Regions from separate parts of the Cobetia sp. 2AS genome, predicted to be linked through region 2. Evidence: predicted binding sites of a transcription regulator. Region 2 holds the regulator's gene; each other region holds the start of a gene.
What was found. Region 2 encodes sigma-54, which starts transcription at its own class of promoters, with help from an activator protein. Its sites were predicted from a motif close to TGGCACNNNNNTTGCTNT; they were not measured.

Region 1 (9,774 bases), 920 kb from region 2:
GGCCAAGGCACTGGCGGAGTATCTGATGTCCTTGGGCCATCAGCGTATCGTCATCCTCTCCGAGCCGCTGGCGCACAACGACCGTGCGCGCCTGCGCTACGACGGCGCCGTTGCCGCGCTGCAGGCGCTGGAGAGTGCCAGCGCCGATCGCGAGCATGATCAGTTCGTCGATGTCACCACCGCCGGGGCGAGCGCCGCGATAGGCGAGCTGTCTTGTGAGCCTGGGGGGGCGCTCGATGGCGAAGGGCAAGGCGGCCTGCGGGATGGCATCACCGCCGTGATGTGCCTCAATGACGTGCTGGCCAGTGGTGCCATGCTGGCGCTGCAGCGGCGGGGAATCCGTGTGCCGCAACAGGTCTCGGTGGTGGGATTCGATGACCTGGAAATGGCGGAGTTCCTCAATCCACCGCTGACGACGGTAGACCTGCCGGTGGAAGAGATGGGCGAAGTGATCGCCCAGGCGTTGATCCGCCATCTCGAGGACGACGCGCCCTTGACGTCACGCCTGCTGGACGCGTCGCTGGCGATTCGCGGTAGTGCAGGCCCGGCGCCCAGTCAGGGCTGAGCACCTGTTCGCGGGGTCTGATTCACACGGCCTGACTGATAGCGCCTGACTCACAGCGCCTTGTAGTCGACCCAGCCCGGGCCGTAGATCGGCTGCAACCAGGCGCGATGCAGGGAGTTGTCCAGCGACTCGGCCTGAAAGCGCACGTACTTCCAGTCGCCGTCCAGTTCCAGCTCCCACTCTGCAGCAGCGGTAGGGGCCGTGATCTCGATCAACTGCGGCGCGTTTGGCTCGCCGGCGCCTGTGGGGGCCATGCCTCGCTGCACCATCGCCTTCCACTTCACCTTGCCCTGTGCGCTGACGCGCAAGGTGTAGCGTCCCTGCTGTTCAGACATTGCCAGTGGCGTATCGGCCAGCATCACCCCGGTGCTGGCATAGAAGCGGTTGCGCTTCACGTTGCGCAGGATATCGGCCTCGTTGAGCGCCGCGGCCACCATGATGAAGCCCAGTGGCGCGTAGTTCTCGTAGACATATTGCTCGCGATAGAACTCGTCGTTGCCGGCAAAGCCTGCACAGCGCACTCCCTCACACAGAAGATCATCCCAGCAGGGCTCTGCCATGTGTGGCGCATAGGGCCTGGCCCCCATGTGTTCCTCCAGGATGGAAAGGCCGTTGTAGACCTCCATGCCCATGATGTTCATCTCCGCGAGGCGCGCACACGGGTTGAGGAGCGTCTTCTTGATCTGTGTCCATTCGCCGCCTTCGCGTGGGCGGGTGGTCTCGAAGAAGTTGGGATGGGCGCAGATCGACAGGCCGCCGACCTTGCCCATGCTCAGCACATGCAGATATTTCGAATGCTCGCCGGCGAAATAGCCGTCGAGATAGCCGCCATCGTCGATGGTGTCGTTCTGGATCTCGCGCCCCGGAATCACCACGAAGTCATCACGCTGCTCACCACGTGAGAACAGCTCGATATTGTTGAGGTAGGGGTGAACCGATGTGCACACGAAATCGAAGTGGAAGGGAGCGGCCTGTGAGCGCCGGATCACTTCGTCATGATCCTCGCCATGAATCCGGTCCATCGAAATGCTCTCATCGAGCGCTTCGCGGGTATGCACATGGATATTGCCCTTGAGCCAGCGCGTGCCGGGCTGAGGCTCTGTCTCGCTCAGCGGGGCGTAGGGATTATGGACACGATGGGCGGCTGGCCTGGCGGCGCTGGGGGAAGTCGGTACTGCTCGGGTCATGTGAGTCATCCTTGTCATGACGGCGTGCCGGAGAGAACTCTGCTGATCAGTCAGCGGGTGAAGAGATCACAAGCAAGCGGCAAGCCAGGCACCAGGGGCGGTGAAATGGCTCGTGGCAACGACAAGCCCCGAGCCACTTCCTGTCTTTACGGTCCTGGTGATCCGGTGTCGCTCAGACAGCCTTCGAGGCCAGCGCGATACTCGGCTTGGCGGCGTCCGGGAGAGCGCTTGCGGCGTGTGACTCGGCACCATCCCAGTAATAGGCCGCGACATCCTCGCTGGGGCTATGGCGGGTCAGCTTGCTGACGACCACCAGCACGACCAGCGAGGTCAGGAAGCCCGGGTAGGCGGGGTCGATGCCAGTCGACAGCAGTGGCCAGAGGGCGGTGACACTCAGGGCGCTTGCCATGCTGCTGATGCAGCCCCGGGACGTCGCATGCTTCCAGAACATCACCGCGAAGAACGGGAAGATCAGCGTGGTGGCCGAGATGCGCAGCGCCCATTGATAGGCCGAGATGATGTCGGTCATCAGGAAGGTGACACCCAGTCCCAGCACGCTGATGATGACGACACTCAGGCGCGCCGAGGCCATCTTCTGCTTCTCGTTGGCGTGACGATTGATGAAGTTGCCATAGAGGTCATGCGCCAGATTGGAGCTGCCCTGCAGGATGTAGGAATCCGCCGAGGTCATCAGGGCGGCCAGCAGGCCGACGATGACCAGCCCGCCGATGGCCGGGTGCAGCAACTGCATGGTGACGTAGGAGAAGACGAGATCGGCCGAGGTATCCAACGGCACGAATTGGCGTGCCAGCACGCCGATGCAGTAAGGAAAGAAGGAAATCAACATCACGATGGAGAAGCCTGATACGCCGGCCTTGATGGCCACGTCTTCGCTCTCGGAGGCGAAGATGCGTTGCCAGGTGCACTGCCAGACGAGGTAGAACGGCGCCACCGTCAGCGCGAAGGTCACCACTTCCATCGTCTTGCCCTCGGGCAGCGGGGCGAGAAACTCGATCGGCGTATTGAGCAGGGCATGTTCCAGCCCTCCGGCATAACTCAGGGCAGTGAAGCCCAGCACCATGATGCCGGCGATCAGCAGGATGCTCTGCAGGGCATCGGTGACGATGGCCGCTTCAAGGCCCCCCAGAATGGTGAAGCCGAGAATCAGCGCAAAGGACACGAAGATGGCGGTATTGAACTCCAGCCCCAGCACCACGGTGAGAATGGTGCTCATGCCGATGATCTGGATCGCGGTGGCAGGCACCGAGTAGACGAAGGCCGAGAAGAAGGAGGGAAACAGACTGGCCTTGCGGCCGAAACGGCGCCCGAACAGATCCGCCAGGGTATAGAGCTTCTTGCGACGCAGCGGGCGACTGAAGAAGATGACCAGCATCAGGCTCGCGATGATACCGGGTAGGGCGAACATGAAGTAGCCGGAGAGCCCCTTGGAAAAGCCCATCCCCATCCAGCCGATGAAGGCTGCCGCACCACACCAGGTGCTGATGGTGGTGCCGGTGATCTTCCAGTAGCCCATGTTCCAGCCGGCAATCAGATAGCTGTCAGAGGTCTTCACCTTGCGGAAGTAGTAGTAGCCGATCGCGAACATGATCACGAAATAGCCAATGATATAGGAGTAGTACCAAGCCATTGTCGAGTCTCCGTTTATTGTTGATTGTTCTATGAAGGTCATGCATGGAGCAGGGCGTACGTGGCGTAGCAGGGACTGAAGCGACCCTCTGATTGTTGGGGATGACGCAGTGGGGCAGGTAGCGGACATGGCCGGGGCAACCATGTCTTGTCTTCGAATGTAACCCGTTACATCGACTCAATCTAGCCGAGAAAAAGGCACTGTCAAAAACATATTTCACCGGCGGACGAAAGTCTCATGCCGGCGCGATGGCAAGATTCTCGTGGGGAGGGGAGTCATGCAAGAGGCGTCATCCTCATGCCTCTTCGGGCAGAAAACAGGTGCCGTAGCTGGAGGAAACGACGACAACTCTGCCGCCATTCAGACGATACGACTGCCAGAGGAATGAAGGGCTATACAGGTCGCGTCTCGCAACGCTGTCATGGCAGGCGATTTTTTCTTCGGCCTGCAGGGCATGGCAGGGCATGAAATCGGGGCGAGCTCAGTCAGGAAGGCGGGCAGAATCACGGGGTCATCTGAAAGACGCACTGTGTCTTGGCCAGAGTAAAGCCGCAGGCGGCATAGAATTTCCTGGCGATGTCGCGCGCCTCATGGGTGCGAACCCGCAGGGTCAGCGCCTCGTCGGATGCCCAGGCGATGGCCTGCCTGGCCAATGCCCGCCCTGCGCCTTGTCGTTGCGCCTCCTGTGCGACGGACAGGCCCAGTATCTCGATGAAATCGGCTGAAGCGACACGAAAGACATGCTGGGCATGCAGCCAGCCAATCACTTCACCTGCCTGTTCCGCCACCCAGATGCGGTCATGGCGTGACGCCAACAGGTGCTCCAGTCGCTGCAGGATCAACGCATCATCGTCGTGGGGCAGATAGCCCAGTGCGGACGCAACGCGTGAAATTCCCTGAGCATCCTTGGGTGTGGCAAGGCGAATCTTCATTGATGTTGTCCAGTCCCCATGACGATGATGATGGATGTTCGAGGGTCTCATTCGTCAAAGAAGCTCATTCATCGTCGTAGTGAATGATCGACAGCAGCTGAATCGGCACCTCGTTCAATTTCTCGGGACCATGCGGCACACCGGCATCGAAGGCCAGGCTGTCACCGGGCCCCATGTCATAGAACTTGTCACCATGACGGTAGGTGAGGTTGCCGGAAAGCAGGTAGATGAATTCATGCCCGGCATGACAGAAGTTGGGGAAGACTTCGCTGGCGTCATCCATGGTGATCAGGAAGGGTTCGTAGCGCTTCTTGGGACCCTGCTTGTAGCTCAACAGTTGATAGGCATGGCCGACTTCCGTGCCGGTGCGCACCACCTGCATGCCTTGTCCGGCCTTGATGTGCTGGGCACCACGCCCATTGACATCGTAATCGCTGAACAGCTTCGAGATCGGCAGGCTCAAGGCATTGCACAGCTTGTTGAGGGTATCGAGGCTGGTGGACACCTGGGCGTTCTCCACCTTGCTGATCATGCCCTGGCTGACACCGGCGATACGCGAGACGTCGGAAATCTTGTAGCCCTGCGAAACTCGCTGCTGCTTGAGCGCGCGCGCAATGTGCTGCTCGAGTCCCAGGCGTGTCTCGTCGGCTGCCGCGGTGATGGTCTCCTTCACCTCGGACTGCGCGGCAGGTTCCGCGGCCAGCGAAGGCGCTTTCGTGTCAGGAGCTTTCGTGTCAGACACTTTCGTGTCAGGCGCTGTCGGTTGAGGTGTATTGGAGGAATGGGAGGATTCTCGCGGCATGGATAACTCCTGTGGCGGAGGTGAATGCGATAAGGACAATGATCAGGCGGGGTGAGAATACGCGTCCTTGTGGGAGTCGTTGCGCGTCACCCGCGTGCGAATATCGGGTGACATTATCAAGTTTACCGCCAACCCTCATCCACGTTTGTGGCCAGTCCTCGGTCTGACTCCATGGCATGTGATGCAAGAGGCCTCCTCGACGCCATGCCGAGGAGGCCTCTCAGGTTTCACGCTATCCAGCATCACGCGATTCGCGCTGTCGCCGCGGGGCTTGAGCTGTTGCCTCGTGGCTGTGGCGCGCGATCAGCCGCGAGCCAGACGCTTGGCCTTTTCCGGGTCATCGAAGGGCAGGGAATGGCTGATGGCCGAGAGGCTGGTCTCGCCGTCAGTGCCGGTCTTGAGGGTCAGCGGGGTGCCATGCTCGGCATAGCCGGGTTCGAGACGTGCCAGCGCCATGGAACGATCGCTCAGGCGCGAGTACATGCCCTGGGTGATGACACCGACACACTTGCCGTCGGCGTAGACCTTGTCACCGATCTGGGCGACGTCTTTCGAATCCAGCAGCACGCCATAGACCTTGACGCGCTCCTTGCCCTGCAGCGCGAAGTGTTCGCTGGCGCCACGGAATTCGGTCTTGCCCGGCGAGACGGTGAAGTCCAGTCCCAATTCCCACAAGGTGTCGCCCACCGGCTGGTCGGGGTACGGGTAGGTTTCGGAATTGTCCGCCGGGTAGAACAGCAGGTGGCTCTCGACCCGCAGCCAGTCAAGGGTGCCGAAGCTGCACGGCTTGATGCCCATGTCGGCACCCTCCGCGAGAATCTGTTCCCACAGAGAGGGGGCGTCCTTGGCCTTGCAGAAGATCTCGTAGCCACGCTCGCCGGTGTAGCCGGTGCGCGAGATCATCACGTGGCAGCCGAACAGCTGGGTCTGCAGATGGTGGAAGTAACGCAGCTCACGGATACCCGGCACGTGACGCTCCAGGAAATCCACCGCGACCGGCCCCTGCAGTGACATGTCATGCATGTCGTCATCGAAGGTCAGGCTGACGGCGCGTCCCAGGGCACTCTTGGCCAGCATTTCATTCGCGGTGCCCGTGCCGTGCACCACGAGGTAGGAGTTCGGCGCCAGGCAATAGACGATGCAGTCGTCGACGAACTTGCCGGCCTCATTCAAGACGCTGGCGTACACCGACTTGCCCGGATACAGCTTGGACATGTCCCGCGTGGTGACGTAATCCAGCACGGCCTGAGCATGCGGGCCATTGCAGTGGATCTTCTTGAGCCCCGAGACATCCATCAGACCGGCGCGGGTGCGAATGGTCTCGTGGTCATCGGCCGTGTCCGAGACGGCGTAATTCCAGGCGGTGCCCATGCCATTCCAGTCTTCAAGCTCCGCGCCCAGCTTGCGGTGTTGTTCGGCCAGTGCCGAGATGCGCCATGAATTCGCCATGCGTCCCTTTCTCCTGTGAGTCGTGCTGCCTAGCGTAAATGGGGGTGCCGTAGTCCTGCTGATGCTGGCGAAGATGGCGCGCAAGACGCGCATCCGCCGCAGGAGGTGTTGTTTTTCTTTCGCCTTTTCAGGCGCCTCTTCAGGCGCTTCACAAGGGCTTGTACCTGCTGCTTGCCTTGCCTGATCGCACGAGGAGCGATTCTTCAAAGGAAAGAAACATTCCTCATGGTTAAGCAAGGGGCTTGCCAATTCCGTCAAAGGCCATGGCCACGGCAGCCCTTGAGCGAGTCAGGCGCCGATTGTCAGCACGAATCAGGGCGTGAATATTAGCGCTTCGCGTCATGCTGGTGCGAAGAGAGGGCTTTGGGCACCGAAATGATGCCTATTTCGAGAAACGAGCAGGAACTCACTCAGGATCACTTGGCGTTTCCTGTTGGGTAAAACGAGCTTGGAAAATAAATTTCCATGCAAAACAGGAGGTTGGTGAAAAGTTCTGGGCGGCAACTGGTGAAATGGCATGCTGCATGCTTTTCTTTAGGGGAAATAAAGTTGACCAGCAGGAATCACAAAAACTCGTTTCATCCGCTATCTTGACGTGGCGAGTCACCACAAGGGGTCAGGTTTCCCGGGGTGGCAGACAGTGTCGAGGGAGATGGAACCCGGTCCGCTCTCAGAGGAAACCCAGATGTCACCCGAAAACGCGCAACAGTTCATCAAGGATCACGACATTCGCTATCTGCTGGCGCAGTTCGTGGATATTCATGGCGCTGCCAAGACCAAGTCCGTGCCGGCCAATTGCCTGATGGATGTGGTCGAGAAGGGCGCCGGCTTTGCCGGCTTCGCCGTCAGTGGTCTCGGCATGTCGCCGGAGGGGCCGGACTTCATGGCGCGGGGTGATCTGAGCTCGTTGTCGCTGGTGCCGTGGCAGCCGGGCTATGCGCGCATGGCCTGTGATGGCTACGTCAATGGGCAACCGTTCGCCAACGACAGCCGCGTGGTGCTGCTCAAGCAGCTGGAGCGCCTGAAGGAGAAGGGCTGGACGCTCAATACCGGGCTGGAGCCGGAATTCTCGCTGTTCCGCCGGGGGGAAGCGGGTGAGCTGTTGCCGGTGGACGAGAGCGATACCCTCGCCAAGCCCTGCTACGACTACAAGGGCCTGTCGCGTTCGCGTGAATTCCTCGAGCGTCTGGTCGAATCGCTGCAGGCGGTGGACTTCGACGTCTATCAGATCGATCACGAGGACGCCAACGGCCAGTTCGAGATCAACTACACCTACAGCGATGCGCTGACTTCGGCAGACCGCTTCACCTTCGTGCGCATGGCCGCCGGCGAGATCGCCAATGACCTGGGCATGGTGTGCTCCTTCATGCCCAAGCCGCTGGCGGACCGCCCGGGCAATGGCATGCACTTCCACCTGTCCGTATGTGATGACACCGGACGCAACCTGTTCGGCGATGATTCCGACGCCCAGGGCATGGGCCTGTCGCCGCTGGCGTACCACTTCCTCGGCGGACTGCTGGCACATGCCCCGGCGCTGTGTGCCTTTGCCGCGCCGACCGTCAATTCCTACAAGCGTCTGGTCGGGGGTGGCAGCACCAGCGGCGCGACCTGGGCGCCGGTCTTCATCGCCTACGGGGACAACAACCGCTCGGCCATGGTGCGTGTGCCCTATGGTCGCCTCGAGTTCCGCCTGCCGGACGCCGGCTGCAACCCCTATCTCGTGCACGCCGCCATCATCGCGGCGGGGCTGGATGGCGTGGCACGCAAGCTGGACCCGGGCACGCCCCACAACATCAATCTCTACTCGCTGACCCCGAGCGAATGCGCCGAAAAGGGCATCGAGAAGCTGCCGCAGAATCTGGCGCTGGCCATCGATGCGCTCGAGGCGGACAGCATTCTGCGCGAGAGCCTGGGCGAGGGAATCTGCGCCGAGTTCATGCGCCTCAAGCGCGAGGAATGGCTGGATTACAACGCACAGGTCAGTGCCTGGGAAGTCCAGCGCTACGCCGAATTCTTCTGATCTCATCCGGCGGCGCTCGCGGGTCTCGCGGGTCATGCCAGACGAGGGTCGCCACTGTCACCACCACGTTCAAGACATCAGGCAGGAGACGCCTCCTGCCCGTGAGAGGACATCACCATGTGTGGAATCGTAGGGCTTTATCTCAAGAACCCGGCGCTGGAATCGCGCCTGGGGGAGCTGTTCGAGCCGATGTTGATCGCGATGACCGATCGCGGCCCGGACAGCGCCGGCTTCGCCATCTATGGCGACGAATTTGACGCTGGCATCAAGCTGACGCTGCAAAGCGATGGTGCCGATGAGGATTGGGAGGCGATCGCCAAGGGCCTGGGCGAGCAGGTCGGCACGGTGGCGGACTGGTTCAGCAATGCCAGTGTCGCGGTATTCAAGATCGCCGGAGAAGAAAGTGCCGTGCGCAGCTGGCTTGCCGACAGCGCCCCGCAGATTCGCGTGCTGAGCGTGGGGCAGAGCATCGAGATCCTCAAGGCGGTGGGCCTGCCGGCTCATATCGCCAGCCTCTATGGCCTCAAGGGCATGCAGGGCAGCCACATCATCGGCCATACCCGCATGGCGACCGAAAGCGCCGTGACCCTGCAGGGCAGCCACCCGTTCTCCACCGGGCGTGATCTGTGCCTGGTCCACAACGGCTCGCTGTCCAACCACAACTGGCTGCGCACCAAGCTCAAGCGTGAGGGCATCAGCTTCGAGACCGACAACGATTCCGAAGTCGCCGCCGGCTACCTGACCTGGCGTCTGGAGCAGGGCGACAGCCTGGAAGCCGCGATCACCGGCGCCCTGAAGGACCTTGATGGCTTCTTCACCTTCACCATCGGCACGCGTGATGGCTTCGCCGTGGTACGTGACCCGATCGCCTGCAAGCCAGCCGTGATCGCCGAGACCGATGACTACGTGGCCATGGCCTCGGAATACCGTGCCCTGGCCAGTCTGCCGGGCATCAAGGATGCCCGCGTGTGGGAGCCGGAACCCGGCCGCCTGTATCTGTGGGAAAAAGACACCGCCCGTTCGGAGGCCGCGTAATGATGAAGACACACGATCTGGCCGTTGAAGGGCTGCGCGAATTGAACCAGGCCCTGCACGATGCCGACACCCTGAAGGACGCGCGTGAGTGGCGAGTGGTCAATTCCGACGGCGCCCACAACATCGCCTGCGGCAT
Region 2 (9,774 bases):
ATGCCCGCCTGATGGGCATGGCGCCGACGGGCAATGCGCGTCGTGAGTCCTTCGCGCACCTGCCGATGCCGCGCATGACCAATACCTACATGCTGGGTGGCGATCGCGATCCGCAGGAGATCATCAAGAGCGTCAAGCGTGGCATATACGCGGTCAGCTTCGGCGGTGGCCAGGTCGACATCACCTCCGGGCGTTTCGTGTTCTCCGCAAGCGAAGCCTATCTGATCGAAGACGGCAAGGTGACAACGCCGGTCAAGGGCGCCACCCTGATCGGCAACGGGCCGGAAGCCATGGGCCGCGTCTCGATGATCGGCAACGACCTGGAGCTGGATACCGGTGTCGGCGTGTGTGGCAAGGACGGCCAGTCCGTGCCCGTCGGGGTCGGTCAGCCGACGCTGAAGCTCGATGAGCTGACGGTCGGCGGCACGCAATCCTGATCGGGTCGCGTTCACAATGAAGCGATGAATACGACGACACCGCCGTGGCAGGGCCATGGCGGTGTCGAGGAAGCGCTTGAATATCAGTGCATGAGGTTCAGCACGAGAGACGCAGCGCGTGAGCGGCAGAACCCGTCTTAGAGGTCGAGTTCGGCCCGCAGCAGCTTGAAGAGCTTCTTGGCGCTGTTGGGCTGTTTGCCGGCGTCACGTTCGGCACGCGCATTGCGGATCAGCTGACGCAGGGCCTGACGGTCCACGTGAGGATAATCCTCGACGAAGATCACGAAGGCTTCATCGTCGTCCAGCAGGCGATCGCGCCAGCGTTCGAGACGCTGGAAGGAAGCATCGCGACGCACGTTCTGCTGCTCCATGGCTTCGAAGACGGCACGCACGGCGTCCAGGTCTTCCTTGCGCATCAGCTTGCCGACGTACTGCATGTGGCGACGCAGGCCTTCGTGACTACGAATGCGATGGGTCTCCTCGATGGCGGCCAGCATGTCGTCAGAGAGCGGGAACTTGGCGCGCTGGCCTTCCGGCAGATCGATGATCTTCTTGCCCAGCGCCTGCAGCTCGATCATCTCGCGCTTCAACTGGGACTTGCTGGGGCGCTCGACGAGCTCCTCGGGTCTTTCTTTACGCATGCCAATTCCAATGAGTCGGGGAAATTTGCGGCAGTATAGCACTGCCGGGCCCCCGTCTCCTCAGAAGGAGAACAACATGAGCCAGGCCTTTGATGCCGTTGCTCAGCAACAACTGCTCGAGCGTCGCGTCAGCGAAGCTCTCGAGCTTGCCCGCAGCCTGGGTGCCGACGCCTGTGAGGTCGGTGCCAGCGTCGATCAGGGCGTCAGTATCTCGGTGCGTGACGGCGAAGTCGAGACGGTCGAACTGTCGCGTGACCAGGGTATCGGCGTGACCGTCTATCTCGGCAATCGCAAGGGCAGCGCGACCTCTTCCGATGCCGGCAGCGACTCGATTCGTGCCGCGGTCGAGAAGGCGGTCTCCATCGCGCACTATACCGGCGAAGACAGCTTTGCCGGTCTGGCGCCGGCCGAGCTGATGGCCACCGACTTCCCTGACCTCAAGGCGCATCATCCCTGGGCGATCAGCGTCGATGAAGCGACCGACCTGGCACTGGCCTGTGAGCGTGCCGGGCTGGAAGTGGAAGGCATCGCGCAGTCCGAAGGCGCCAGCTTCTCCAGCGGTGAAGGCGTGCAGGTCTATGGCAACAGCCATGGGTTCCTGGCCAGCCAGTGCGGCAGCCGCCACTCGATGTCGTGCATGCTGATCGCCAAGGATGCACAGGGCATGCAGCGTGACTATGACTACACCAGCGTGCGCAATCCGGTAGACCTGCGCTCCCCCGAGTCGGTGGGGCGTGAAGCCGCTCGCCGCACGCTGGCACGCCTGAATGCGCGCAAGGTGGCGACGGGTCGCATGCCGGTGCTGTTCGACCCGCAGATGTCGGCCGGGCTGGTCGGTCACTACCTGTCTGCCATCGCCGGCGGCTCGCTGTACCGTGAGTCCAGCTTCCTGTGCGATAGCCTGGGTCAGCCGTTGTTCCCCGACTGGTTCACGCTGGGTGAGAAGCCGCGGGAAGTCGGTGGCATGTCCAGCGCCGCCTTCGACAACGATGGCGTCGCGACGCGTGACAATGTCTACTTTGCCGACGGCAAGGTGCAGAGCTACATGCTGAGCGCCTACAGTGCCCGGCGCCTGAACATGCAGACCACCGGCAACGCCGGCGGCGCGCGCAACGTGCGCATCACCGCGCCGCTGACCTCTCTCGATGAGATGCTCAAGCAGATGGGCACCGGCGTGCTGGTGACCGAGCTGATGGGCCAGGGCGTCAACGGCGTCACCGGTGACTACTCACGCGGCGCCTCCGGTTTCTGGGTCGAGAACGGCGAGATCCAGCATGCGGTCGAGGAGTTCACCATTGCCGGCAATCTGCGCGACATGGCGGCCAATCTGCTGGCGGTCGGCGATGATGTCGATACGCGTGGCAGCATCCACAGCGGTAGCTGGCTGATCGATGGCATGACCGTCGCCGGCATGTCCGAAGGCGAAGACGAAGAGCTGGAAGGCTGATCGCTGACGCTTCTCTGATCGCGCGACAGGCGAGATGCAACACGGCCGCTCCCAAGGGAGCGGCCGTGTTGCATCTGGAGCAGTCACTGGATTCCGTCGGGCGTATTACAGATAGAGCCAGGTCGCCAGCCCCAGGAAGGCCATGAAGCCGATCACGTCGGTCACGGTGGTCAATATCACGCTGCCGGAGAGGGCAGGGTCGATATTGAGCTTCTTGAGCAGCACCGGCAACAGCGTGCCCGTCACGGCGGCGATCAATAGATTGATCATGATCGCGGCGCCGATGATGGCCCCCAGCTGGACATCCCCGAACCACACGATGGCGATGCCCGCCACCACCACGGCCCATAACAGGCCGTTGAGTCCCGCGACGATGACCTCGCGCTTGAGTAGCCAGCGGACATTGCCGCTCTTGACGTGCCCCAGCGCGATACCGCGAATCAGGACGGTGAGTGCCTGAGAGCCCGCGATGCCGCCCATGCTGGCGACGATGGGCATCAGTACGGCCAGCGCGGTGATCTTCTGGATGGTGCCTTCGAACATGCCGATCACGGCGGAGGCCATGAAGGCGGTCAGCAGGTTGATGCCGAGCCAGACGGCGCGGCGCCACGAGGTGCGCATCACGGGAGAGAAGGTGTCTTCGTCCTCATCCATCCCCGCCATCGACATCACCTGGTGCTCGGCGTCGCCACGGATGACGTCGACCACGTCATCGATGGTGATGCGACCCAGCAGGTTGCCATCGCCGCCGACCACGGGCGCCGAGATCAGGTCGTGCTTCTCGAACAGCGAGGCGACTTCGGTTTCCGGCATCAGGGCCGGAATCACCACGCTGTCGGTGTCCATCACTTCGCGCACCGTGACGCCGGGGTCCGAGACCAGCAGGCGATTGATGGGCAGGGCACCGATGAATTCATCACGGCGTGAGACGACTAGCAGGGTATCGGTGGAGTCGGGCAGGCGCTCGTGGCGGCGAATGTAGCGCAGCACCACGTCCAGGGTGATGTCCGGACGAATGGTGATGGTGTCCGTGTTCATCAGGCCGCCGGCGGTGTCCTCCGGGAAGGACAGTACCGTTTCGACGCGCAGGCGCTCCTGCGCCTCCATGGAGTCGAGGACCTCGAGAATCACTGCATTCGGCAGGCGCTGCAGAATGTCGGCGACATCATCCGGTTCCAGGTTCTCGGTGGCGGCGAGAACGTCGACGGCGTCCATGTCCTTGAGGAAGTCGGTCTGGATGTCTTCGCCAAGGTATTGAAGGACATCGCCCTGCAGCTCGGCATCGACCAGCTCCCAGAGCAGATTACGCTCCTTGGGGGGCGAGGATTCCAGCAGGTGGGCCACGTCCACCGGCGCGAGGCCGCGATTGAGCATGCGTCTTGCCTGTTCCAGCTCGCCGCTTTCCAGCGCCTGTGACAGGCGATCAAGTCTTGGCTTGAGTTTACGAGACGTCTTGCTCATCTGTCGGCTTCCCCTGTCGACATGAAGGACAGCGTTGATTCTACCATTGGCGTAGGGGGGCGCGTCGACAAAAGAAAACAGTGTTTCTTATCGAAAGGACAATCCGCGTCCCGCCACTGGCACAAAAGCAGCGTCGTATGGCTGCCAGGCGCAAGGATAGGTGCTGGGATTGGTACAAGGGTAGGCGCAAGGACAGGTGCAGGAACCGGTGCAGGAACAGGCGCTAGGCATCCTGCATGAGCAGTTAATGCTTTCGCCAGAGGGGCCGCCAGAGGGGGCTGGCCGATAAGCGAGCGGGCCGAAAAGATAGTTGACCAAGAAGCGAGCTGGCTGAGGAAGGAAGGCTGAGCGCACAGCGCAAATGCACAGCGCAAATGCACAGCACCGTCAGTGGCGGTTATTCGTCTTCCTCGAAACGCGCCTCGAACAGCGCCTCGATGGCCAGCATCGCCTCATCGGCCTGTTCGCCCTCGACATCGATCAATAGCGTGGTGCCGCAGGGCGCGGCCAGCATCAGCAATGCCATCACATTGGCCGCATTGGCGCGTCGCTCGCCATGGCTGACCATCACCGTCGCGCAATAGGGCGCACAGCAATTGACCAGCTTGGTGGCTGCGCGAGCATGCAGCCCGCGGCGGTTGGTCAGCGTCAGCTCACGAGAGGCCATCGCGATGCTCCTGCTGATGTTCTTGCTGATCACTCGCCTCACCCGCGTTGCTCAGCGCGGTATGAATGCCCAGCTCGCGGTGACGCAGGCGCACCTCAGGCAGGCGCTCGGCGAAGTAGCTCGCCAGCTGCTCGCACAGGTAGACGCTGCGATGCTGGCCGCCGGTGCAGCCCACGGATACCGTCAGGTAGCTGCGATTGCTGTCCTGATAGGCGGGCAGCCAGCGTTCCAGCCAGCCGGCGATATCGTCATGCATCGCCTGGACGGTGGGGTAGCGCTGCAGGAATTCGGCCACGCTGTCGTCGCGACCGGTATCGCCGCGCAGATTGATGTCCCAGTACGGGTTGGGCAGGCAGCGGGCATCGAACACCATGTCGGCGTCGGTCGGCACGCCATGCTTGAAGCCGAAGGATTCAAAGGTCAGCGTCAGGTGGCGGGAGCTGTGCTGGGCGACCTGCTCGGTGATCCGCGAGCGCAGGTCGTGCACGCTCAGGTTGGTCGAGTCGATGACCAGGTCGGCCTTCTGGCGGATGGGAGCGAGCGTCTTCTGCTCGATCTCGATGGCCTCGGCCAGGGTGTGGTCATTGTCGCGCGTCAGAGGGTGACGACGACGGGTCGCCGAGTAGCGTTCCAGCAGCACTCGCGAATCGGTGGTCAGGTAGACGACCTGCACGTCCATGCCGCTCTGGCGGACGTTGTCGAGCAATTCGGGGAAGCGGGTCAAGGCTTCCGGCAGGTTGCGGGCATCGATGGAGACCGCGATGCGCCGACGCGCCGGGCTGTCCTTTTCGAGCTGATCGACCAGTGGCGCCAGCAGCATGCCGGGCAGATTGTCGATGGCATAGTAGCCAATATCTTCCAGCGCCTGGAGAGCGATGGATTTCCCGGAGCCGGAGCGGCCGCTGATGATCACGATCTTCATGAAGTGCTCTCCAAGGGCGAGGTCAACGTCGAAAGAATGCAGGGGTGGGGCAGAAGGCTGCCCGCTATCAGTGCGCTGTACGTCGGCCGATGGAAGGCCAGCAAGACGAAAGCCCGGACGATGTCCGGGCCTGTCATTCAGCGCGCCGGTAATTCGGCGATGGCTTGGGTCAATGCCTCAAAGAGTGCACGCTGGCTGTCTGCTTGGCGCAGGGCCGAGCGATTGGTCGGGGAATTGAGCAATTCCGCGACCTGCCCGAGCAGCGTCAGATGGGTCTCATCCGCTTCCTCAGGCACCAGCAGCACGAACAGCAGATCGATGGGTTCTCCGTCGATGGCATCGAAGTCGATGGGTTCACCGAGCTTCAGAAACGCAGCGATTGGCGTCTTGCAATGCGGGCTGCGTGCATGGGGCACGGCCACGCCGTGGCCAATGCCGGTCGACCCCAGTCTTTCGCGCCCGATCAGGCGCGAGAAGACTTCCTGGCTATCCAGGCTGGGAATGTTCTGTGCGATGAAGGTGCTGAAGAATTCAAGCACCCGCTTCTTGCTCCCCCCGGGGACACCGTAAAGCGTGCGCTCGGGGGGAAGGATCTGATCAAGTGTCATGGCGGAAGGTCAACGGGTCCCGGTGCCCTGAGAGCGAGCCTGGGACTTTTCCTTGTGTTTGACCAGCTGGCGATCCAGCTTGTCGGCGAGCGCGTCGATGGCAGCGTACATGTTGGGGTCTTCTGCCAGGGCGTGGAGGTCAGCGCCTGCCGCATGCAAGGTGCAGGCAGCCTGCTGGCGCTCCTTCTCGATCGACAGAGTCACCTGAACATTGGTGATGTTGTCGTAATGCCGTTCGAGGCGAGCGAGCTTCTCGTTGACGTAATCGCGGAGAGGATCGGTAAGTTCCACATGATGCCCGGTGATATTCACTTGCATGGACACGCTCCTTTATCCAGCGGGTTGCCATTCAATTGTAACCCTTTTTGACTACGAGCAAACCCTGATCGGACGCTCTGCAACAGGCTTGACGGCCACCGTCTGGCGATGTTTTCGCACCCTTGCCAGTGGCGTCAGATGTCGTGAGCGTCTGTACCGACAATGCCCAAGCTTTGCGCAAAGATCAACGCTGCGCTGCATCGTGGCTCAGTGCTTGTCTTCAACTCAGTGAGGGGTATCGGAGTGGACTTCAAGGGCACGTCTGGTGGGTGGTGCGTGAAAGACGCGCAAGAAGGCGGGTTTTCGTCGCCAATCCCTGCATGTACGTCACCTTTCAGGCGCTCCGATTGCGTGGAGCAAGCGGCGTTCCGGGAGGTTCACCGGGTGTCATCCAGGTGCAATACGCGCAAAAGTGACTTTAAAAACATGCGATTGACGGTGAATGACGCTGCCGTAACGGCGGTTTTTTACCGTCATCCTGCGCGCCGTCATGTGCCATGACGGGCAATTGGCGAGCGGTTGCCGGGATGACAGGGAACGCGACAGGCGTACCGCTGCCCGCGAAGTCAGAGGCTGATGAGCGGAAAATCCAGCGCTTGAGGTTGGCGGCGGCTGCCATTGTGGAGGTGAAAGCAGGGCATGGCAGCCGCAGGTGACGGGTCAGGCCAGACGCTTGCGCTCGCTGGAGGAGGGGATGCCCATCGCTTCGCGATACTTGGCCACGGTACGACGTGCGACCTCGATGCCATCGCTGGCGAGCAGATCGACCAGCCGCGAGTCGGAGAGAGGCTTGCGGGCCGGCTCTTCCGCGATCAGCTTGCGGATGCGGGCACGAATGGCGGTGCTTGAGTGAGCGTCGCCATTGCCGCTGCCACCGACCTGGCTCGAGAAGAAGAACTTGAGCTCGAAGACGCCGCGCGGGGTGTGGATGTACTTCTGGGTCGTGACCCGCGAGATGGTCGATTCGTGCATCTCGACCACTTCGGCGATGTTGGCCAGAATCAGCGGCTTCATGCCTTCCTCGCCTTGCTCGAGGAAGTCGATCTGGCGTGCCATGATCTCGCGGCCGACCTTGAGCAGGGTGTCATTGCGTGATGACAGGCTCTTCATCAGCCAGCGCGCTTCCTGCAGGTTGTCCTTGAGAAAGGTGTTGTCGGCGGACTTGTCGGCACGCTTGATCAGTGCGGCGTATTCCGGCTGGATGCGCAGCTTGGGCAGCGCTTCCGGGTTGAGCTCGACCTGCCAGCCATGCCGGGTATGGCGCACCAGCAGATCAGGGATCACGTAATCGCTGGCGGGCTCGCCCCAGGCGGATGCCGGACGCGGATCGAGCGCGCGCACCAGGCGGATGACGTGGTCCAGCTCGTCATCGTCAAGGCTCAGGCGCCGCTTGAGCAGCTTGCGATCATCGTTGCCCAGTGCCTCGAGGAATTGGCGTACCAGGCGGCGCGCCTGCGCCAGCAGCGGCAGATCATCCGGCAGCAGCGCCAGTTGCAGCAGCAGGCATTCGCGCAGATCACGGGCAAAGACGCCGGTCGGGTCGAACTGCTGCAGACGCAGCAATACCTGCTCGAGCTCGGAGGCCTTGAGGCCGGGCAGGCCCTGGCCACGCAGGCCATCGACCAGCTCATCGAGAGACAGGCTCAGATAGCCGGCACCGTCGACGGCATCGATCAGGCTCTCCGCCATCTGGCGTTCACGGCCATCGAGGTCGGTCATCGCCAGCTGCCAGCGCAGGTGGTCCTGCAGGCTCTCGACGCTGGTATTGCGATCGAAGTCCGGCCCTTCCTCGCTCCCGCTGCCACTGCCGGAGCTGGTCAGGCTACCGGCGTGGTCCTGGTAGAGGTCCGACCAGTCACTGTCGAGGGGGTATTCCTCGGGAATCTCGCTCGAGGAGTCGGCAGTGGAGATCTCGCTCGAATCCTGTGTCTCGACGACATCCAGCGACTCGTAGTCCTCGTCGAGCTCCAACATGGGGTTGGACTCGAGGGCTTGCTGAATCTCCTGACGCAGGTCGAGCGTCGACAGCTGCAGCAGCTGGATCGCTTGCTGGAGCTGCGGCGTCATGGTCAGCGAGGTGCCGAGGCGGAGTTGCAGGGTGGGTTTCATGGAGTCAGTCAATTCACGGCAAAGGAACGTGCTTACTACGCTATACCGTGACTCGGGGCACTGACAAGTGGTTGTCGTGAATATTCAAGCAACTTGCATGCCATGTTTCCACCAAGGTGGTATGGACGTCATGCATGCGTCTGATGTCAGACATGAAAAAGCCGCTACGCGATAAAATCACGCAGCGGCTTTTGAAGCTTTTGCCTCGCGAGGACTCAGCGCAGCCGCTGACCCTAGAGCGTGAACTCGTGACCCAGGTAGACGTCGCGCACCTGCTGGTTGGCCAGGATGGAGTCCGCGTCACCGTGGGCGATGATCTGGCCATCGCCGACGATATAGGCGGTGTCACAGATATCGAGTGTCTCGCGCACGTTGTGGTCGGTGATCAGCACACCGATGCCACGATCGCGCAGTTGGCGCACGATGCTCTTGATCTCGCCCACCGAGATGGGGTCGACGCCGGCAAAGGGCTCATCGAGCAGTACGAAGTCCGGCTCGGTGGCAAGCGCCCGGGCGATCTCGACCCGTCGACGCTCACCACCGGACAGGCTCATACCGGCGCTGGCGCGGATGTGCGTGATGCTGAATTCCTCGAGCAACTCTTCAAGGCGTGCCTTGCGGCCATTGCGATCCAGGTCCTTGCGGGTCTCCAGAATCGCCATGATGTTGTCGGCCACCGACAGCTTGCGGAAGATCGACGCTTCCTGCGGCAGATAGCCGATGCCGGCGCGTGCACGCTGATGCATGGCGGCAGCGGAGAGGTCCTTGTCATCGATGGAGACGTTGCCGGCATCGGCGCGCACCAGTCCGACGATCATGTAGAACGAGGTCGTCTTGCCGGCGCCGTTGGGGCCCAGCAGGCCGACGATGTCGCCTTGGCGGATCTCCAGCGAGATGTCCTTGACCACCTTGCGGCCCTTGTAGGCCTTGGCCAGATGGCGAGCGCTCAGCGTACGCGGAGTAGCAGCAGTCATGACTCAGTTTTCCTTGCTGGCATTGGTGCCGCGCGGCGTCAGGGTCATGTGCACGCGACCGCCTTCGGTCTGCTGTGCCGTCTTGCTGTTGTTGGCGTTCACCTGGCGCTTGTCGAGGAAGTACTCCACGTAGCCGCCTTCGAAGGTGTCATCGCCTTTCTCGAGACGCGCATTGCCGACCAGCTCCACG
Region 3 (9,774 bases), on a different contig from region 2:
GCAGCGCCGCCTGGCAGTCCGGAGTTCCCAGATGCACATCGGAGATGAACAGCGTGCGAACCTGACCGAGAGCGTCGGGAGCAGGCGGCATTTCAGCACGGGGAGCCGATTGCAAAGCGGTCATGTCAGTCACCTCCGGGTTGCCAGGCAAAATCGACAGGCGAGGCCCAGATGGCCCCTGTCGTTGCCCAGCAAGACTGAGGGGAGGCGATGACATACCCGTAACAGCGACATGAAAAAGCGATGACAGCCAATGCCATCAATCACTTGCAACATGGCAGAAGGAAAGATCGCGGGCTTTCTCACGCCTGAGGATCGTTGGCCCCCGCCATGGCTCGCCGCCGAGCGCGCTTCTGACGATACATGCGGTCATCCGCGATATGGATCAGATCATCGACATCCACATCGCCCTGCAATACCGGGTCGTGGGTGACGCGGCCGATGCTGACCTCGACCGGGAAGGGGATTTGCTGCTGCAGGCGTTGCTCCTGAAGATGGCGCATCAGCTGGGTCGTCGCCTGCTGGCTGGCCATATCACAGGCACCGGGCATCACGACCAGAAATTCATCGCCGCCCAGGCGGCATGCCAGCCCGTCTTCACCGGCCGCCAGGCCGACACTCCGGGCCACCAGCTGGATCAGGCGATCACCCTCGGCGTGCCCGAAACTGTCGTTGACGTGCTTCAGGCGGTCGACATCCACGAACAGGATCGACATGCATTGCCGGGTGCTCGTGCTCTCGGCCAGCATCCGCTCGAGAAAATCGAAGCCGAAACGGCGATTGGGCAGCCCCGTCAGCAGATCGTGATTGGCACGGTATTCCAGCTCATGCTGCTGCGTGAGCAGCTGCTGATTCATGTGGCTGAGCTCGGCGTTGCGCACCTCCAGTGCCCGGCGCAGCTTGACGGTACGCAGGAAGGTGGAGCTGCGGGCGTGCGCCAGCGCCGGCGCCATGATCATCGTCGCGATCATATAGGCACCTCCCGCGCCGGCAAGGTCCTTGAGCGAGAGCGGGCTCAGCCATAGAAAGAGCGGCAGATAGCCCAGTATCAACGGCAGACTACTGACCAGCTGGTACCGCCAGCCCCACACCAGCCACGCCGGCATGGCGATCAGCATGGAGGTCGAGAAGCTCAGGTTCCACAGCGATAGCGTGATGGCATCCTGGATCATCGTCGCGCCGAAGCAGAAATACAGATTGGCGCAGACGGCGCCGAGCAATGCGATATCGTCGGGCCGACGTGGCTGGCGACGCAGTAGCGTCACACACAGCACACAGACACCGAGAAGCAGGAAGCGCCCGAGCCACAGGGTCGGCCAGGCGTCAGGGACCTGGAAGTAGTCGAACAGCAGAAAGCACGCCAGACCCGCCATCGCGAACAGCACGAAGGTATGATTGAGTCGCGCCCGATAATGGCGAGACTCCTCATCCTCCATCTCACTGCATGGCATGAGGTGATCATGGAACGACACGGCACGTCCTCTCGGAAAGCTGGGGCATGGCCTCATGCTACACCTGCCGCCAGCCTCCCCCTATCCCGTCGGCTCGCGTCCCGCCAACGCTACTGCCACGTGTCCTGGCGGCGAGATGCACTCAGGGCCCGATACCGGGAAGGTACGGGCCCTGAACGTCTCGACGTGACTCGCGCCTTTCGCCTGCGGTCAGACGACCTTGCCGCGTGAACCAGCAGGCACATAGATGCGCGCGGAAGCGGCATCTCCCAGCCAATATCCCGAGAAGAGGCCATACAGCCCTGCCGCCATCAGGCCGCCGATGAACAGCGTGAAGTGGGTGATGTCACCCAGCGGCAGGAAGCTGATGACCAGCGTCACCGCCGAGGAGGCCAGCAGCGCCTTGACCGCCGCGACATTGACGCCCTTCTCGAAGAAATATTCGCCCTGCGCGCTGTCGGTGAACAACGCCCGGGTGTTGATGCCGCCCTTGTTGACCAGATAGTGATCGAACAGGATCACGCCATACACCGGGCCGATGGCCGCGGCGAGAATGCCCACGGTGTACTGGATGATTTCCGGATTGTTGAACAGATTCCACGGCGTGATGAAGATGGAGCCGACGGCGGCCAGCATGCCGCCCATGCGCCAGCTGATGCGGGACGGGGCCACATTGGAGAAGTCGAACGCCGGTGACACGAAGTTGGCCACGATGTTGATACCGATGGTCGCCAGCACCAGGGTCAGGATACCCAGCGCTGCCGCGACACCATTGTCGATGCGGGCGACGGTCTCCATCGGGTCATGCAGCATCTCGCCGAAGATGGGCTGGGTGCCGGACACCACCACCACGGTGATGACGGCAAACAGCAGGAAGTTGACCGGCAGGCCCCAGAAATTGCCGCGCTTCACATCACCGGGAGTAGCGCAGTAGCGCGAGAAGTCTCCGAAGTTGAGCGTCGGCCCGGCGAAGTAGCCCGCCACCAGAGCCGCGGCGATCACCATCTGCCACAGGGCGTCGCTGCCCGAGAGCGTCTTGCTGCCCAGGGTGAAGCTGATGTTGTCCCAGCCGGCCTGCCAGACGATCCAGCCCGCCAGCGCGAACATCACCACATAGACCGCTGGCCCGGCGAAATCGATGAAGCGGCGCACCGCATTCATGCCCCACCAGAACACCAGTGCCTGCAGCACCCACATGAACAGGAAGCAGTACCAGCCCAGCTGCGAGAGCCCGAACAACTGGGTCTCGGTCAACCCTTCCAGTGACGGCACGTAACGCAGCAGCACCAGCATCAGGGCATGCGCCGCCAGATACGTCTGGATGCCGTACCACACCACCGCGATCAGCCCGCGGATGATCGCCGGAATGTTGGCACCATAGATGCCGAAGGACTGACGGCATACCACCGGGAAGGGCACCCCCGTCTGCTGGCTGGGTCGCGAGATCAGATTGGCGAACACCTGCACCACCAGAATGCCGACCAGCATCGAGACCAGAATCTGCCAGCTGGCCAGCCCCAGAGTGAACAGGCTGGCGGCGAAGACGTAGCCACCGACACTGTGCACATCGGACATCCAGAACGAGAAGATGTTGTACCAATTCCAGTTCTGCTCGCAGGGGGCGAGGTCCTCGTTGATGAGCCGCTTGCTCGCGTTGCTCAGATCAGGGGGAATCTGGGGTGTCATTGTTGTCTCCAGAGGGGCTTGTGGGCCATCGGCCAGTCACGAGGCGGCATGCCTCGCCATACCCTCCCCTTATCAACAAGCGTGCCAGTGAAACACTTGTTGCGGATTTTCAATCTTCCAGCGTTTTTCCCAAGGCCCTCTCTGCACGACGTCCCTGCCAGCAACGCCATGTACGTGGCGACTCCTGAGACATCGGGCACCATCAACTTCCGCTGTATTAGCCATATGCACCACAGAAGTGCGCTGACGATGAAACCAACGTTGCGGCAGTGGGTATCACCGGACTGGCACGGATGCTGCTCGCGTATTGTCCACTCTGCTCGAACGTCTCACCCAACCCTGCCAGCCGAGCCCATCACAGGAGACACGCGCCATGTTGCGCCTCAAGGTCATCAATCCCAACACCAGCCAGACGATGAGCCAGCAGATGGCGCACTCGCTGCAACGACAGCTCGCGGATGACGTCCGGCTCGAGGTACTGACCGCCGAGCATGGCGCCCCCAGCATCGAGACGGCCGTCGAGGAAGCCATGGCGGTGGTCGCGCTGCTGAATCTGATCGCCCGTGATCGTGAGGGCCTGCTGGACACGCCCCCCGCCGATGGCTATCTGCTGGCCTGCTTCGGTGACCCCGGCCTGGAGGCTGCACGTGAGTTGAGCCCCGTGCCGGTGATCGGCATCGCCCAGGCCGCCATGCACATGGCCACGCTGGCGGCTCCCTCCTTTGCTATCGTCACCAGCATGACCAGCACGCTGCCGATGTCCGAGCAGCTGCTGGAGCGCTATGCGATGCGTCCGCTGTGCAAGGCCCTGCTGGCCTGTGACGTCCCGGTACTGGCGCTTTCAGAGGCGCGCACTCCCCCGCAGGCGCTGCTTGAGAGCTGTGAGCAGGCCAAGGCCAGCGGTGCCGGCAGCATCGTGCTGGGCTGCGCCGCGATGGGCCCGCTGCGCGACGCCATCGCTCGGGATATCGGTCTGCCGGTGGTCGACCCGCTGCTGGCGGGACGGGACCTGCTGCTGACATTGATGCGCCAGCCCGCCGTCACCCGCGCGGCACCGGGCGGCGAGGCCAAGCCGCTCAGCGGCGTCTTTGCCCGAGGCCTGGCGGCCCTTTGACCCGCAGGCGAGCCGCCCTTGGCTGGCGCCTCGCGACCGAAACGAAAACGCCCCCTCACTGCTGCCAATGAAGGGGCGTTTGCATTGGCCGACTCTGACTCAGTGCTTGTCGTTCGACTCTCCCGAGCGGCTGCGATCGCCGACCACCGCCGTCACCAGCTTGCCGATGCTCAGCCCCTGCACGAGGATCGAGAACAACACGATGATGTAGGTGGTGACCACCAGCGGCTCGCGGAAGTCGCCTTCGGGAATCGCCAGTGCCAGCGCCACCGAGATGCCGCCGCGCAGGCCACCCCAGGTGAGCACGCGCGTGGTGCCGGGGCGGAAGGTGTACCAGCGACGCAAGAGGCTCAGCGGAAGACCGATCAGCGCCAGGCGCGAGAGCAGGATCACCGCCACCAGCACCAGCGCGATGCCGATCGAGGTCAGCGTGATCGGCATCAGTACCAGTTCGAGGCCGATCAGCACGAACAGCACCGCGTTGAGAATCTCGTCGACCAACTCCCAGAAGCCGTCCAGATAGCGGCGAGTGTTGTCGGACATGGCGCCATCACGCGCCATGTTGCCGATGATCAGCCCCGCCACCACCATCGCGATGGGGCCCGAGACGTGCAGCGCCGAGGCCAGCGCATAGCCGCCCAGTACCAGCGCCAGACTCAGCATCACCTCGACCTGATACTGGTCGATGCTGCGCATCAGCTGATAGACCAGCGCACCCAGCGCCAGCCCGAGCAGGATGCCGCCGCCGGCTTCCTCGAGGAACAAGAGCCCCATGTGGCCGAGCTCGACCTCACCGCTGCCGGCCGACGCCGCACTCAGCAGTGCGGTGAACAGCACCACCGCCACGCCATCATTGAACAGCGACTCGCCGACGATGCGGATCTCCATGTCGGCAGGCGCGCCGGCACTGCGCATGATGCCGAGCACGGCGATCGGGTCGGTGGGCGAGATCAGCGCACCGAACACCAGGCAATACAGGTAGGGCACCTCGATACCGGCCCACTGGAACAGCCACCAGGCGGCGGAGCCGATCACCAGCGTCGAGATCAGCACGCCCAGCGTGGCCAGCAGGCCGATGGAGCGCCGATAGGCCTTGAGGCGCGAGAGGTCCACGTGCAGCGCGCCGGCGAACAGCAAGAAGGACAGCATGCCGTCCATCAGCAGGCTGTTGAAGTTGATTCGGCCCAACCAGTCTTCCGCGGTATCGGCCACGACGGTGGTCACCGCGAAGTGATCGAGCCCGATCACGCCCAGCGACAGCACCAGGCCGATGGCCATCACGCCGATGGTCGGCGGCAGGCGCAGGACGCGATGATTGAACCACATGCACACGGCAGTGATGGTGATGAACAGTGCAGCGAGATTGAGCATCCGAAAACGGTCCTTTGCAGTGGCGCCGATACCCCTGATGGCATGACGTCCTTGTCATTCTTTCCAGTTCTTCTGTCGCGTGAGCGGCCGCGTGGCTGTCTGAACTGAGCGTGACTGTCCAGAGCGGCTCATGGCTACCAGAACGGAGCGCGGCTACCAGAGATCGCCGTGGCGTTCACGGTGGCAGAGATAGAGACGCAGCTCGAACTCACGTTGATGATACTCCGGCTGCATGTGACAGCAGAGCCGGTAGAACGCCTTGTCGTGGGACTTCTCGCGCAGATGCGCCAGCTCATGCACCACGATCATGTTGAGCAGTGGCTCCGGCAGCCGACGGAACAGCGACGAGATACGGATCTCGTTCTTGGCCTTGAGCTTGTTGCCCTGCACCCGCGACACGAAGGTGTGCAGCCCCAGGGCATTGTCGATGACGTGAATCCGGTCGTCGTAGATCACCTTGCTGATCGGCGCCGAGCTGCGCAGATACCGATTCTTCAGCGCCATGGTGTAGTCATTCAGCGCCCGCGCACCCTGCAGCTGATGAGGCTCGGGATACTTGCCGAGAAAGAAGGCTGCCGTCTTGCCCGACGCCATCAGTTCACTCGCCTGCTGTTGGATCTCGGGGGCGTAGCCCTTGAGATAGCGTAGATCAGCCACTGGGCATCTCTCCTGTTGCTGTCCGAAGGAGGGCCAGAGACAAGAAAACCCGCCGAGGCGGGTTTTCTTGTCATGGCGCCGAAAGCGAGGGGCGAGACGTCCGCCACCTGCCAGGCCTGTCGAGCTGGCGAATTTACAGGCCAGCGGCAGCCTTGAGGCCAGCGGCACGATCGGTCTTTTCCCACGGGAAGGCGGTGAAGGTTTCGGTCTTCTGCTCGCCGCTCACGTCGGTCCAGCTGTAGCTGTGCTCGAACGGCTCACGACCGAAGTGGCCGTAGGCAGCGGTCAGCTGATACATCGGGTGCGCCAGGTCCAGCATGGTAGTGATGGCGTACGGACGCAGGTCGAAGTGCTCGCGCACCAGCTCGACGATCTTGGCATCGCTGATCTTGCCGGTGCCGAAGGTGTTGATCGAGACGGAGGTCGGCTCGGCGACGCCGATGGCGTAGGAGACCTGGATCTCGCACTTGTCGGCCAGGCCGCTTGCGACGACGTTCTTGGCCACGTAGCGACCGGCATAGGCGGCGCTGCGGTCGACCTTGGACGGGTCCTTGCCTGAGAAGGCGCCACCACCGTGACGGGCCATGCCGCCGTAGGTGTCGACGATGATCTTGCGACCCGTCAGACCACAGTCACCCACCGGGCCACCGATGACGAAGTTGCCGGTCGGGTTGATGTGGTATTCGGTGGTCTCGGACAGCCACTCGGCCGGCAGCACCTGCTCGATGATCTCACGCTTGACCATCGCGCGCAGGTCTTCCTGGGACACTTCCGGGTCATGCTGGGTCGACAGCACGACGGCTTCGACGGCGACCGGCTTGCCGGCTTCGTCGTAGCGGAAGGTGACCTGGCTCTTCGCATCCGGGCGCAGCCACGGCAGCATGCCGTTCTTGCGCAGTTCCGCCTGACGCTCCACCAGACGGTGAGCGTAGTGGATCGGCGCCGGCATGAAGGAGTCGGTCTCGTTGGTGGCGTAGCCGAACATCAGGCCCTGATCGCCCGCGCCCTGATCTTCCGGCTTGGTGCGATCGACGCCCTGGGCGATATCGATGCTCTGCTTGCCGATCAGGTTGAGGACACCACAGGTCTCGCCGTCGAAGCCGACGTCGGAAGAGGTATAGCCGATATCGGTGATGACACGACGTACCAGCTCCTCGAGATCCACCCACGCGCTGGTGGAGATCTCACCGGCCACGATGGCAACGCCTGTCTTGACGAGCGTTTCGCACGCGACGCGTGCCTGCTTGTCGCGCGCGATGATGGCATCGAGCACGGCGTCGGAAATCTGGTCGGCAATCTTGTCCGGATGCCCTTCGGACACGGACTCGGATGTGAAGAGTGAGTATTCGCTCATTGGTCCTCGACCCTCTTTTCGGATGCGGGGATGATTCGGCCACTGACGGCAGACTGCGTTGACGACCGAGTAGAAACACGCTTGCGGCGCACGATGAAGCTCAACACGGGCGGTTGAGCCTCGGGGGGGCGAGTTTACACGCCACTTATGTGAGTTCCTAGCGCAATGGGGCGCGTGGAGCCGTCCAATCGAGACCTTTTTGCGACAAGCGCTGCACACAGGGTAATAAGCCGTTGCCACCTTTGGACGAGCGCACATCCCGGATGCGATTTGCCGCGCCCTGTCATCTCGGTGACAATACCCGCCCGGAGATCACGCTCGGACGCGAGTCCGCGCGTACAAGGTTCACGCGACGCACTGTCCTTTCCGGCGCACTGTTTCAGGCGCACAGTCCTGAAGGAGACCCAGGCAGCAGCATGCCCTGGCTCTCGGGATGCACTGAGCGTCCGGCGCAGCACGCCGTGATTCATTGCCCCACTCTTGACGCCCGCAGGCGAGGAGCTACTGCATGCCTTCCCGTTTTGACCTGGCCAACGCCATCCGTGCACTTTCCATGGACGCCGTTCAGAAGGCCAAGTCTGGCCACCCCGGCGCCCCCATGGGCATGGCCGACATCGCTGAAGTGCTCTGGAACGACCACCTCAAGCACAACCCGGCCAACCCGAACTGGGCCGATCGTGACCGCTTCGTGCTGTCCAACGGCCATGGCTCCATGCTGCTCTACTCCCTGTTGCACCTCTCGGGTTATCAGCTGAGCCTTGAAGACCTGCAGAACTTCCGCCAGCTGCACGCCAAGACCGCCGGTCACCCGGAATACGGCTACGCGCCGGGCATCGAGACCACCACCGGCCCGCTGGGTCAGGGTCTGGCCAATGCCGTCGGCATGGCGATCGCCGAGAAGACACTGGCGGCGCAGTTCAACCGTCCGGGTCACACCGTCGTCGACCACACCACCTGGTGCTTCCTGGGTGACGGTTGCATGATGGAAGGCATCTCCCACGAGGTCGGCTCGCTGGCCGGCACCCTGGGTCTGGGCAAGCTGATCGCCCTGTATGACGACAACGGCATCTCCATCGATGGCGAAGTCGAAGGCTGGTTCACCGATGACACCGCCAAGCGTTTCGAGTCCTACGGCTGGCACGTCGTCTCCAACGTCGACGGCCACAAGCCGGAAGAGATCAATGCCGCCATCGCGCTGGCCAAGAGCCACGACGACAAGCCGAGCCTGATCATCTGCAAGACCGTGATCGGCTTCGGCTCCCCGAACAAGGAAGGCACCGAGTCCTGCCACGGCGCGCCGCTGGGTGACGACGAAGTCGCTGCCACCCGCGAGAAGCTGGGCTGGACCCACGCGCCCTTCCACGTTCCGGAAGACATCTATCAGGGCTGGGACGCCAGCGAGCGCGGCGCCAAGCTCGAGAGCGACTGGGATGCACGCTTCGCCCGTTACGCCGAAGCACACCCGGAACTGGCCGCCGAGTTCACCCGTCGCCTGGAAGGCAAGCTGCCGCACGCCCTGACCAGCGAGAAGATGATCGAGGATGCCCAGGCCGCCGGCGACAGCCCGGCCTCGCGCAAGGCCTCCTTCGAATGCCTGAACCAGCTCGGCCCGCAGCTGCCGGAACTGCTCGGCGGCAGTGCCGACCTGGCTCCGTCCAACCTGACCTTCTGGAAGGGCGCCCAGGCGATCACCCGCGAAGACTTCAGCGGCAACTACCTGCACTACGGTGTGCGTGAGTTCGGCATGGGCGCGATCATGAACGGCGCCGGTCTGCACGGCGGTTTCATCCCGTACGGCGCGACCTTCCTGATCTTCATGGAATACATGCGCAACGCCGTTCGCATGGCCGCCCTGATGGGTCAGCAGGCCGTCTACGTCTTCACCCACGACTCCATCGGTCTGGGCGAAGATGGCCCGACGCACCAGCCGATCGAACAGCTGACCAGCCTGCGCACCACGCCGAACCTGTCCACCTGGCGTCCGGCGGATGCCGTGGAGACAGCGGCGGCCTGGGATGCGGCCATCAAGCGTCACTCCGGCCCGACCGCGCTGATCCTGTCGCGTCAGAACCTGCCGCACCAGAACCGCGACAAGGCCCAGCTGGCCAACATCAGCCGTGGCGGTTACGTGCTGAAGGACG

Region 1: the regulator sigma-54 is predicted to act here: its motif matches at 7,097-7,114, upstream of glnT (type III glutamate--ammonia ligase).
Region 3: the regulator sigma-54 is predicted to act here: its motif matches at 3,207-3,224, upstream of QD356_RS13395 (NCS1 family nucleobase:cation symporter-1).

The regions. Positions count from the first base shown of each region.
Region 1 is NZ_JARWKQ010000001.1:1,040,058-1,049,831, forward strand. Features, by position in the region: gene QD356_RS04400 (LacI family DNA-binding transcriptional regulator) at 1-565, shown strand, start outside; gene QD356_RS04405 (hypothetical protein) at 616-1,752, opposite strand; gene QD356_RS04410 (sodium:solute symporter family protein) at 1,925-3,400, opposite strand; gene QD356_RS04415 (GNAT family N-acetyltransferase) at 3,904-4,332, opposite strand; gene QD356_RS04420 (XRE family transcriptional regulator) at 4,397-5,074, opposite strand; gene QD356_RS04425 (aminomethyltransferase family protein) at 5,438-6,583, opposite strand; gene glnT (type III glutamate--ammonia ligase) at 7,269-8,603, shown strand; gene QD356_RS04435 (glutamine amidotransferase family protein) at 8,721-9,638, shown strand; gene QD356_RS04440 (protein glxC) at 9,638-9,774, shown strand, end outside.
Region 2 is NZ_JARWKQ010000001.1:123,412-133,185, forward strand. Features, by position in the region: gene tldD (metalloprotease TldD) at 1-437, shown strand, start outside; gene yjgA (ribosome biogenesis factor YjgA) at 575-1,078, opposite strand; gene pmbA (metalloprotease PmbA) at 1,155-2,525, shown strand; gene mgtE (magnesium transporter) at 2,631-3,986, opposite strand; gene QD356_RS00545 (HPr family phosphocarrier protein) at 4,384-4,653, opposite strand; gene rapZ (RNase adapter RapZ) at 4,640-5,575, opposite strand; gene QD356_RS00555 (PTS sugar transporter subunit IIA) at 5,713-6,183, opposite strand; gene raiA (ribosome-associated translation inhibitor RaiA) at 6,193-6,501, opposite strand; gene QD356_RS00565 (RNA polymerase factor sigma-54) at 7,162-8,610, opposite strand; gene lptB (LPS export ABC transporter ATP-binding protein) at 8,844-9,584, opposite strand; gene lptA (lipopolysaccharide transport periplasmic protein LptA) at 9,588-9,774, opposite strand, start outside.
Region 3 is NZ_JARWKQ010000005.1:17,952-27,725, forward strand. Features, by position in the region: gene QD356_RS13385 (UDP-2,3-diacylglucosamine diphosphatase) at 1-124, opposite strand, end outside; gene QD356_RS13390 (diguanylate cyclase) at 303-1,451, opposite strand; gene QD356_RS13395 (NCS1 family nucleobase:cation symporter-1) at 1,662-3,137, opposite strand; gene QD356_RS13400 (aspartate/glutamate racemase family protein) at 3,511-4,251, shown strand; gene QD356_RS13405 (sodium:proton antiporter) at 4,351-5,622, opposite strand; gene QD356_RS13410 (M48 family metallopeptidase) at 5,776-6,279, opposite strand; gene metK (methionine adenosyltransferase) at 6,413-7,633, opposite strand; gene tkt (transketolase) at 8,142-9,774, shown strand, end outside.